3 linked regions of the Saccharothrix espanaensis DSM 44229 genome follow. The protein of the gene in region 1 interacts with the protein of each later gene in a pairwise test. Links are inferred from orthologs where the notes say so. Each region holds a gene or a part of one and is shown in the gene's direction. Other genes may lie near its edges.

Evidence for each region. Proteins that work in one complex are often made in the same cells at the same time.
Region 2: the proteins of dnaE (region 1) and BN6_RS01165 interact in binary tests that used the Escherichia coli proteins (3 or more experiments, as listed by UniProt). The link is inferred for Saccharothrix espanaensis DSM 44229 from one-to-one orthologs.
Region 3: the proteins of dnaE (region 1) and BN6_RS39410 interact in binary tests that used the Escherichia coli proteins (3 or more experiments, as listed by UniProt). The link is inferred for Saccharothrix espanaensis DSM 44229 from one-to-one orthologs.

The regions. Positions count from the first base shown.
Region 1 is NC_019673.1:7,636,757-7,641,074, reverse strand. Bases 145-4,192 are described here. They hold dnaE (DNA polymerase III subunit alpha), read left to right. Parts: upstream 145-458; coding sequence 459-3,992; downstream 3,993-4,192. Other genes in these bases: BN6_RS33195 (cytochrome P450 family protein), read left to right, coding at 4,127-4,192; BN6_RS33205 (AsnC family protein), read right to left, coding at 145-283. Also shown: more of BN6_RS33205, read right to left, coding at 1-144; more of BN6_RS33195, read left to right, coding at 4,193-4,318. UniProt on the Escherichia coli protein: DNA polymerase III is a complex, multichain enzyme responsible for most of the replicative synthesis in bacteria. This DNA polymerase also exhibits 3' to 5' exonuclease activity. The alpha chain is the DNA polymerase catalytic subunit.
Region 2 is NC_019673.1:239,558-242,756, forward strand. What follows is about bases 78-3,006. They hold BN6_RS01165 (DNA polymerase III subunit gamma and tau), read left to right. Parts: upstream 78-473; coding sequence 474-2,540; downstream 2,541-3,006. Other genes in these bases: BN6_RS01160 (hypothetical protein), read left to right, coding at 78-148; BN6_RS01170 (YbaB/EbfC family nucleoid-associated protein), read left to right, coding at 2,610-2,936; recR (recombination mediator RecR), read left to right, coding at 2,936-3,006. In the rest of the region: more of BN6_RS01160, read left to right, coding at 1-77; more of recR, read left to right, coding at 3,007-3,199. UniProt on the Escherichia coli protein: Part of the beta sliding clamp loading complex, which hydrolyzes ATP to load the beta clamp onto primed DNA to form the DNA replication pre-initiation complex.
Region 3 is NC_019673.1:8,946,597-8,949,641, reverse strand. What follows is about bases 78-2,852. They hold BN6_RS39410 (pyridoxal phosphate-dependent aminotransferase), read left to right. Parts: upstream 78-766; coding sequence 767-1,939; downstream 1,940-2,852. Other genes in these bases: BN6_RS39405 (NACHT domain-containing protein), read right to left, coding at 1,928-2,852; BN6_RS39415 (DUF445 domain-containing protein), read right to left, coding at 78-686. Also shown: more of BN6_RS39415, read right to left, coding at 1-77; more of BN6_RS39405, read right to left, coding at 2,853-3,045. UniProt on the Escherichia coli protein: Shows aminotransferase activity with methionine and histidine as substrates, and to a lesser extent also with phenylalanine.

The DNA.
Region 1 (4,318 bases):
CGGCCGGCGTGCCCCGACCCGCCTGGGCCTGCCCCGGTCCGGCCTGGGCCGGGCCCGTGTAGCTGCCCCACGCGACGCTGTTGGCCAGTGCCTTGCGGATGCCGTTCGGGTCGCACTCCACGCCGACCAGCAGCGGCAGCCCGCTGCCGGACAGGGTGATCAGCCGGGTGGCGGCCTCGCGCGGGTCCATGCCGAGTCTCGCGGCCAGCTCGTGCACGGCGGCACGGCCCATCTCGGCGAGCATGGCCAGGAGACGGGCGTCGACGGGATCCGGCGCTACCACCCCTCGAACGCTACCCGCCTGAACCGATCTTCGTGCGTTCGCCCCACCGGGCGACCGGGGGAAATCTTCGTGTCGGGCTCACCCCTTGAGGTGGCGGCGCGGGCGGCAAGTTATAGGCTCGCTGGCCTGGCGCGCCCGTCGCTCTCGGGCCCACTTCGAACCTCTGGGGGGTAGGGTGTCCGACTCGTTTGTGCACCTCCACGTGCACACCGAGTACTCGATGCTGGACGGCGCGGCGAAGCTGAAGGACATGTTCGCCGAGTGCGAGCGGCTGGGCATGACCGCCGCCGCGATCACCGACCACGGCAACATGTACGGCGCTTACGACTTCTACCAGCAGGCGACGTCGGCCGGCATCAAGCCCGTGGTGGGCATCGAGGCCTACCTGGCGCCCGAGTCCCGGTTCAACAAGAAGCGCGTGCTGTGGGGCGACCCCGGCCAGAAGTCCGACGACGTCTCGGCGTCCGGCGCGTACACCCACCAGACGATCTGGGCCCGCACCAACGAGGGCCTGCACAACCTGATGAAGCTGTCCAGCCGCGCCTCCACCGAGGGCCAGCTGGGCAAGTGGGCGCGGATGGACGCCGAGCTGGTCGCCGAGCACGCGGCGGGGCTGATGGCGACCACCGGCTGCCCGTCCGGCGAGGTGCAGACCAGGCTGCGGCTGGGCCACGAGAAGGAGGCCCTGGAGGCCGCCGCCAAGTGGCGCGACATCTACGGGGCCGACAACTTCTTCGTCGAGCTGATGGACCACGGCATCGAGATCGAGAGCCGGGTGCGCGGCGGGCTGCTGGAGATCGGCAGGAAGCTCGCGATCCCGTTCGTGGTGACCAACGACTCGCACTACACCTACGCCGAGGACCGCGAGGCGCACGACGCGCTGCTGTGCGTGCAGACCGGCAAGACGCTCCAGGACCCGTCCCGGTTCAAGTTCGACGGCTCGGGCTACTACCTGAAGTCGCCCGACGAGATGCGCGCGATCGACTCGTCGGAGGCGTGGCAGCAGGGCTGCCGCAACACGCTGCTGGTGGCCGAGAAGGTCGACACCACCGGCATGTTCGAGTTCCAGAACCTGATGCCGCGCTACCCGACCCCGGAGGGCATGACCGAGGCCGACTACTTCCGCGAGGAGGTGTGGGCCGGCATGCGCCGCCGGTTCCCCGAGGGCGTGGACGAGGTCCACCGCAAGCAGGTCGAGTTCGAGATCGGCGTCATCCTGCAGATGGGCTTCCCGTCCTACTTCCTGGTGGTGGCCGACTTCATCAACTGGGCCAAGGAGAACGGCATCCGGGTCGGTCCCGGCCGGGGCTCCGCCGCGGGCGCGCTGATCGCCTACGCGATGGGCATCACCGACCTCGACCCGCTGGCGCACGGCCTGATCTTCGAGCGGTTCCTGAACCCGGACCGGGTCAGCCCGCCCGACATCGACATCGACTTCGACGAGCGCCGGCGCGGCGACGTGATCCGGTACGTGACCGAGAAGTGGGGCTACGACAAGGTCGCCCAGGTGATCACGTTCGGCACCATCAAGGCGAAGGCCGCGATCAAGGACTCCGCCCGGGTGCTCTACGGCCAGCCCGGCTACGCGGTGGCCGACCGGATCTCCAAGGCGATGCCGCCCGCCGTGATGGGCAAGGACATCCCGCTGGCCGGCGTGTTCGACGCCTCGCACAAGCGGTACTCCGAGGCCGCCGAGGTGCGCGCCCTCTACGACACCGACCCGCAGGTCAAGGAGATCATCGACACCGGCCGCGGCCTGGAGGGCCTGATCCGCAACGCGGGCGTGCACGCCTGCGCGGTGATCATGTCCGCGGAACCGCTGATGGACCACATCCCGGTGTGGAAGCGGCCCCAGGACGGGTCGATCATCACCCAGTTCGACTACCCGACCTGCGAGACGCTCGGCCTGCTCAAGATGGACTTCCTGGGCCTGAGCAACCTGACCACGATCGACGACGCGCTCAAGAACATCGCCCTCAACGGCAAGGGCGACGTCGACATCACGACGGTCCCGCTGGAGGACAAGAAGACCTACGAGCTCCTCGGCCGCGGCGACACGCTGGGCGTGTTCCAGCTCGACGGCGGCGCGCTGCGCGACCTGCTGCGGCTGATGCGCCCCGACAACTTCGAGGACGTCTCGGCGGTCATCGCGCTGTACCGGCCCGGCCCGATGGGCGCGAACTCGCACACGAACTACGCGCTGCGCAAGAACAAGCAGCAGGACATCGTGCCGATCCACGAGGAGCTCAAGGACTCGCTCGCGGAGATCCTGGACACGACCTACGGCCTGATCGTCTACCAGGAGCAGGTCATGGCGATCGCGCGGAAGGTCGCGGGCTACTCGCTGGCCCAGGCCGACCTGCTGCGCCGCGCGATGGGCAAGAAGAAGAAGGAGATCCTCGACAAGGAGTTCGAGGGCTTCGAGAAGGGCATGCTGGACAGCGGCTACTCGGCCGCGGCCATCAAGACCCTGTGGGACATCCTGGTCCCGTTCGCCGACTACGCGTTCAACAAGGCGCACTCCGCCGCGTACGGCCTGATCGCGTACTGGACCGCGTACCTCAAGGCGAACTACCCGGGCGAGTACATGGCGGCGCTGCTGACCACGAACTCGGACAACAAGGACAAGTCCGCGATCTACCTGGCCGAGTGCCGGCGGATGGGCATCACCGTGCTGCCGCCGGACGTCAACGAGTCGGAGCGCGAGTTCGTCGCGGTCGGCGACGACATCCGGTTCGGCCTGGGCGCGATCCGCAACGTCGGCGCGAACGTGGTCGAGGGGATCATCAAGGCGCGCAAGGAGAAGGGGAAGTTCGTCGACTTCTCCGACTTCCTGCGCAAGGTCGACGCCACGGTCTGCAACAAGAAGGTCGTGGAATCGCTGATCAAGGCGGGCGCGTTCGACTCGCTCGGCCACCCGCGCAAGGGCCTGCACATGGTCCACGTCGAGGCGGTCGACGCGGTCATGCTGACCAAGAAGGAAGAGGCGCGCGGCCAGTTCGACCTGTTCGGCGACGGCGGCGGGGACGACGGCGTCGGCAGCGTCTTCGACGTGAAGATCCCGGACGACTACTGGGAGCCCAAGCACCAGTTGACGCTGGAGCGGGAGATGCTGGGCCTGTACGTGTCCGGGCACCCGCTCAACGGCGTGGAGCAGGTGCTGGAGTCGTACTCCGACGCCTCTATCGCGCGCATCCTGGAAGGCGACGTGCCCGACGGCACGCAGGTCACGCTCGGCGGCATCCTCGCGTCGGTGACGCGGCGGGTGAACAAGAACGGCGAGCCGTGGGCGTCCGCCCAGCTCGAAGACCTCGCCGGCGGCATCGAGGTGCTGTTCTTCCCGAAGAGCTACATGGTGCACGGCATGTCGGTGGCCGAGGACGCGATCGTGCTGGTCAAGGCGCGGGTGGCCAAGCGCGAGGACCGGATCTCGCTGATCGCCAACGACCTGGTGGTGCCGGACCTGTCGGAACTGGGCGCGCAGGCGTTGAAGCTGAAGGTGTCGGCGTCGCGCTGCGACCCGAAGCTGGTCACCTCGTTGAAGGAAGTGCTCAAGGCACACCCCGGCACCACCGAGGTGCACCTGAACCTGATCATCAACGCCAGCCGGAACACCCTGCTGAAGCTGGACGACGCGCTGCGGGTCAGCCCGACCCCGTCGCTGATGGGCGACCTGAAGGCGTTGCTCGGCCCGGGGTGCCTCGGCTGAGCCGGAAATCACCCGTCCGGTGTATTTCGGACAGGCTGACTGGTCCGATCGGGTGGCATCCGGACGGGGTGGGCACGCGAGGGTTCCTCCTGTCGTTGAGTAAACAGGGTTAACTCAACACAGGAGGGGTTCCCATGGGGGAGAACGCCAACCACGCCACCGCCCTCGCCGAACTGGGCGACGCGTACTTCCAGGATCCGCACGCCTTCCACGCCGAACTGCGCGAGGAGAGCGCCGCGCGGCCGATCCTGCTGCCGCGCGGCCTCAAGGTCTGGCTCGTCACCCGCTACGACGAAGCCCGGCTCGCCCTCGCCGACCCGAGGCTC
Region 2 (3,199 bases), 7.4 Mb from region 1 along the record:
GGACAGTCGACAGCGGACCGTGCTCGTGTACGGCCTCCAGGAGGGGTTCATCACGTACTGGCGCGTCGGCGAGCCGCGCGACCCGGTGCTGCTGGACCTCAACGCGATGGACGAGCTGATCGAGGCGTGGACCGACGTGCGCACCTGACGCCTGACGACGCAGCCCGGCCCGTCCGAGCGCCGAACCCACGACGGTCACTTCCGCCGACGGGGTGTCGCAGGTCCACCCTGGTCCAAGGCGGCCTGTGTTCACCGTGCTGCACTCGCTGCCGCGCCCGGTCTGCTGGCCGTGGCGGTGGGTGTGCCGGGTCTGTCGCCGGCGGCTCCGGGAGACCGGCTACACTCATCGTGGACCTCGTGCGGCACACATCTCGCGAACCTCCCCAGGGCCGGAAGGCAGCAAGGATAAGCGGGCTCTGGTGGGTGCACGGGGTCCCCTTTTCGTGTCGGACCCCTTCGGTAGGGTCTGCCCCGTGGCGCTCGCCCTCTACCGCAAGTACCGGCCGGCAACCTTCGCGGAGGTGGTCGGGCAGGAGCACGTCACCGACCCGTTGCGCACGGCGCTCGGGGCGGGGCGGGTCAACCACGCGTACCTGTTCTCGGGTCCGCGCGGGTGTGGCAAGACGTCTTCGGCCCGGATCCTCGCCCGCTCGCTGAACTGCGTGAACGGGCCGACGCCCGATCCGTGCGGCGAGTGCAACTCGTGCATCGGCCTCGCGCCCAACGGCGTGGGCAGCGTCGACGTGGTGGAGCTGGACGCCGCGTCGCACGGTGGTGTGGACGACGCGCGCGAGCTGCGCGACAAGGCGTTCTACGCGCCGGCGGAGTCGCGCTACCGGGTGTTCATCATCGACGAGGCGCACATGGTCACGACGCAGGGCTTCAACGCCCTGCTCAAGATCGTGGAGGAGCCGCCGGAGCACCTGATCTTCATCTTCGCCACCACCGAGCCGGACAAGGTGCTGCCGACCATCCGGTCGCGGACCCACCACTACCCGTTCCGGCTGATCCCGCCGTCCTCGATGCGCGCGCTGCTGGAGCGCAACTGCGCGGCCGAGGGCGTCGCCGTGGAGCCCTCGGTGTTCCCGCTGGTCATCCGGGCGGGTGGTGGCTCGGCGCGGGACACCCAGTCGGTGATGGACCAGCTGCTGTCCGGTGCGGGGCCCGACGGCGTCAAGTACGAGCGGGCGATCTCGCTGCTCGGCGTGACCGACGTGGCGTTGATCGACGACGTGGTGGACGGCCTGGCCGCCCGGGACGGCTCGGCCGTGTTCGGCACGGTCGACCGGCTGGTCGACGCGGGGCACGACCCGCGCCGGTTCGCCTCCGACCTGCTCGACCGGCTGCGCGACCTGGTGCTGCTGCACGCCGTGCCGGACGCCGCCGACCGGGGACTGGTGTCCGCGCCGGACGACGTGCTGGCCAAGATGGTCGCCCAGCGCGAGGCGACCCGGCCCGCGACGGTCACCCGGTGGGCGGAGATCCTGCACCAGGGGCTGACCGAGATGCGCGGCTCGACCGCGCCCCGGCTGCTGCTGGAGCTGGTCACCGCCCGGATGCTGCTGCCCTCGGCGAGCGACACCGAGGCGGCGCTGCTGCAACGGCTCGAACAGCTGGAGAAGCACGGCCCACCCGCCGGCGCGGTCGCCGCACCCGCGAACCCCGCTCCGGCGAGCCCTGCCGCTCCGGTCGCCAGTGGATCGACGGGCGGCGGCTCGGTGGGCGGCGGATCGGCGGGCGGTGCGCCGGAGAGCAGCCGGACCTTCCAACGCCCCTCGCAGCGCCCTTCCGCACCCGCCGAGCAGCCCCCCCAGGCCGCACCGACCCAACCGCCGGCCGAACCCGTCCAGGCCCAGCCGGCCGCCGCGCCGAGCCCGGCCGACGCGACCCCGCACGCCGAGCCCGAACCCGACACGACCCCACCAAGCCCGGCCGCCCCACCAAGCCCGGCCGCCTCGCAGAACCAGGCCGGATCGCAGAACCAGGCCGGACCGGAGGACCAGACAGCGCCCGAGGTCGCGCCGGAGCAGAGCGCCGAGCCCGCCACCGGCGGTGCGCCGGGCGCGGACGCGGCGGAGATCCGGCGGCGGTGGCCCGACCTGTGCGGGATCGTGCGCGGGATCGCCGGTCCCAGCGCCGGCGCGCTGCTCACCAGCGCCACGGTCAGCGACGTGGTCGGCACGTCGGTCACGGTCAGCCACAAGTCGGTCCCGCTGGCCCGCCGGCTCGCCGAGCCGCGCAACGTCGACGCCATCGCGTCGGCGTTCGGCCAGATCTTCGGCGGCACCTGGCAGGTCACCTGCGTGCACGGCGACGCGGCACCGGCCGCCGCCCGCCCGCCGCAGCAGGCCCGCGCGCAGCGGCCCGCGCCGACCCGGCCCAGCCAGGCGGCGCGCACGCCGGAACCGGTCGACGAGGAGGAGATGTTCGCCGAGGCCGCCCGGCCGGGCGACGAGGAGACCGGCGAGCGCCTGGACCCCGAGGCCGTGGTGCTCAAGCTGCTCGCCGAGCAGCTGGGTGCTCGGCCGCTGAAGAGCTGATCGACGCGGCTACCCTGGTGGCCTGACCACGAGCGAGAGGAACCCGCGGTGCAACCCGGTGGGCCGAACATGCAGCAGATCCTCCAGCAGGCGCAGAAGATGCAGCAGCAACTCGCCGTCGCCCAGCAGGAGCTGGCCGACGCCGAGGTGACCGGTACGGCGGGCGGCGGCCTGGTGACCGCCGTGGTGTCCGGCAACGGCGAGCTCAAGAGCCTCGACATCGACCCGAAGGCGGTCGACCCGGACGACGTCGAGACGCTGTCCGACCTGGTCGTCGCGGCCGTGCGGGACGCCAACCGGGCCGCGCAGGAGCTGGCGGCGCAGAAGATGGGCCCGCTCGCGTCCGGCATGGGCGGCTTGGACGACATGGGCGGCCTCGGCGGGCTGTTCGGCTGATGTACGAGGGGCCGGTCCAGGACTTGATCGACGAGCTCGGCAGGCTGCCGGGCGTCGGTCCCAAGAGCGCCCAGCGCATCGCCTTCCACCTGCTCGCGGCGGACCCGGCCGACATCGGCCGGCTCCAGGACGCCTTGCAGAAGGTCAAGGACGGGGTGGTGTTCTGCGACGTGTGCGGCAACGTCTCGGCCGAGGCGACCTGCCGCATCTGCCGCGACCCGCGCCGCGACCTGACCCTGATCTGCGTGGTCGAGGAGCCGAAG
Region 3 (3,045 bases), 1.3 Mb from region 1 along the record:
CACGCGAAGTTGAGCAGCTCGGTGTAGACCTTGTCGCCGAGCATCGAGTCCATGAACTTCGGCGACCACACCGGCGAGCGCTCGGTGACCAGGCCGGTGATCTTGTCGTAGTTGTCGCGCACCCAGTCGTAGGCGCGGTCGCACAGCAGGTCGACCAGCTTGTGGTGCGCGCCGTCGGTGAGCACCTGGGACAGCAGCCTGCCCAGCGGCGGCCCCCACGGCTGGTCGGTCAGCCGGCGCACCACGGCCTGCTCCACGATCGCCTGCACGTCCTCGTCCCGCAGCACCCTGATCGCGCCCTTGACGACGTTCGACAGCTCCCCGGTCACCCGTTCGGCGTTGTCCGGCTGCTTCAGCCACGCGCCGACCCGGTGCGCCACGCCGACCCGGCGCAGCTTGTCCCGCACCACGTCCTCGGACAGGAAGTTCGTCCCGACGAACGAGCCGAGCGCGTCGCCGAAGGTGTTCTTCCTGGTCGGGATGATCGCGGTGTGCGGGATCGGCAGGCCCAGCGGCCGGCGGAACAGCGCGGTCACCGCGAACCAGTCGGCCAGCGCGCCGACCATGCCGGCCTCGGCGGCGGCGCGCAGGTACCCGATCCAGGCGGGGCCGCCCGCCTCGAACAGCAGCGCCACCAGGAAGATCACGGTCGCGGCCAGGAAGAAGCCGGTGGCGACCAGCTTCATCCGGCGCAGGTCTCGGCGCTTGAGCTGGTCAGCGGCGGTCAGTTGCTCCACGACGCCATTGTCCGTGAAGATTCGGCGTTGTGCGGGTACCAGCGCTAGTCACCAGGATGCGGCCGTTCACCTCGACGATCTTCGCGGAGATGACCGCGTTGGCGACGCGCACCGGGGCGGTGAACCTCGGGCAGGGCTTCCCGGACACCGACGGGCCCGCCGGGATGCTCGCGGTCGCCAAGCAGTCCATCGACGGCGGGCTCAACCAGTACCCGCCCGGCCCCGGGATGCCGGTGCTGCGGCAGGCGATCGCCGAGCACCGCGCCCGGTACGGCACGCACTACGACCCGGACACCGAGATCCTGGTCACGGTCGGCGCCACCGAGGCCATCGCGGCGAGCCTGCTCGGGCTGGTCGAACCGGGTGACGAGGTCGTGCTGATCGAGCCCTACTACGACTCGTACGCCGCCTCGGTCGCGCTCGCGGGCGCGACCCGCAAGGCCGTGGGGCTGGTCGAGGAACCCGGCACCGGGCGGCTCGGCCTGGACGTCGCCGCGCTGCGCGCCGCGATCGGGCCGAAGACCCGGGCGCTGCTGCTGAACTCGCCGCACAACCCGACCGGGACCGTGCTCGACCGGGCCGAGCTGACCGAGGTCGCCCGGCTGTGCGTCGAGCACGACCTGATCGCGATCACCGACGAGGTCTACGAGCACCTGGTGTTCGACGACCGCGACCACGTCCCGCTGGCCACGCTGCCCGGCATGGCCGAGCGGACCGTGACGATCTCCGGCGCGGGCAAGACGTTCAACTGCACCGGCTGGAAGATCGGCTGGGCGTGCGGGCCCGCCGAGCTGGTCGCCGCCGTGCGCGCGGCCAAGCAGTTCCTCACCTTCGTCGGCGGCGCGCCGTTCCAGCCGGCCGTGGCGCACGCGCTGCGGCACGAGCTGGACTGGGTGGCCGAGCTGCGCACGTCGTTGCAGGACAAGCGCTCGCGGCTGGCCGAGGGCCTGACCGACGCCGGGTTCGCGGTGCGGCCCAGCGAGGGCACCTACTTCATCACCGCCGACGTCCGCCCGCTCGGCTTCACCGACGGCGCGCAGCTGTGCCGCGAGCTGCCGGAGCGGATCGGCGTCGCGGGCGTGCCGGTGCAGGTGTTCACCGACCACCCCGAGCAGTGGCAGCACCTCGTGCGCTTCGCGTTCTGCAAGAAGGACGAGGTGCTGGACGAGGCGATCGTGCGGCTGCGGAAGCTAGGCGCCTGAGCGCACCGGGACGGGCGCGCCCGCCAGCCGCTCCTGCACCAGGGTGTGCCGGAACTGGTAGGACGCGCCCGACAGGCGCAGCACGCCGAGCTTGCGGGCGTCCTCCAGGAACACCATCAGCTCCCACGGCAGCTTGCCGCGCGCCGCCAGCCAGATCCGCGCCACGGTGAACCACCACCAGCGCAGGTGCAGCACGGACAGCGTGAACCCGAGCATCAGCCCGCACGCCAGGCCCAGCCCGACCATGCCGGTCTGGTGGGGACCGAACACCAGCCCCGCCGCCGCGCCGAACACCACCGCGAGCACCAGCGACCCGGTCCACACTGCGATCCGGTCGCGGGCCATCGTCCACTTCGGGCTGGTCGGGTGGCTCAGCTCGGCGCTGCTGCCCAGCGCGAACCGCAGCGCCACCGCCACGGCCAGGCCGAGCCCGACCACCAGGCCGGCCGACAGCCCGTAGAGCGCGCCGAACACCAGGCCGACCGCCATCCCGAGCACCCCGCTGACCAGCACCAGGCTCCGCCAGACGCCCAGCCTCGGCTTCGGCGCGCGGTCCCGGGAGGCGAACAGCGCGGCCACCGCCACGGCCAGCCCGGCGGCCAACCCGGTGGCCGGGGCCAGTTTCGGCGTGCTCGCGTACGCCATCAGCCAGCCCACGCCCAGACCGCCGATCGTGCCCAGGACGAGCGCGCCGAGCACCGCCAGCCAGCGCCTGCCGACCGAGCGGCGCAGCTCCCACCAGGCCAGGTCGGTGATGCCCCGGGCGTGCATCCCGCTCGCCAGGAACGCCAGCCAGCGCCGGGCCCGGTCACGCGGCCACACCTGGCTGGCGCGCGCCTGGCTGGCCACCCCCCGGTCGCCGAACGCGCCGTCGACCAGCTCGTCCACCAGGTGGTCCTCGATCGCCCGGCGGTCCGGGAACCGGGTGCGGTCCAGCAGTTCGCTGGGCTCGCCGTAGCCGTAGACCAGGCCCGCCAGCCACACCGCGAGCGGGGTGGACAGCGCGTCCGCCAGCCGGCCGTCCGGCTCGTCGCGCAGGTGCAGGAAGATCGGCTCCCAGCGGGCGGCGGTCACCGGGTCGGCGTGCGCCCGCAGGTAGCCCGCGA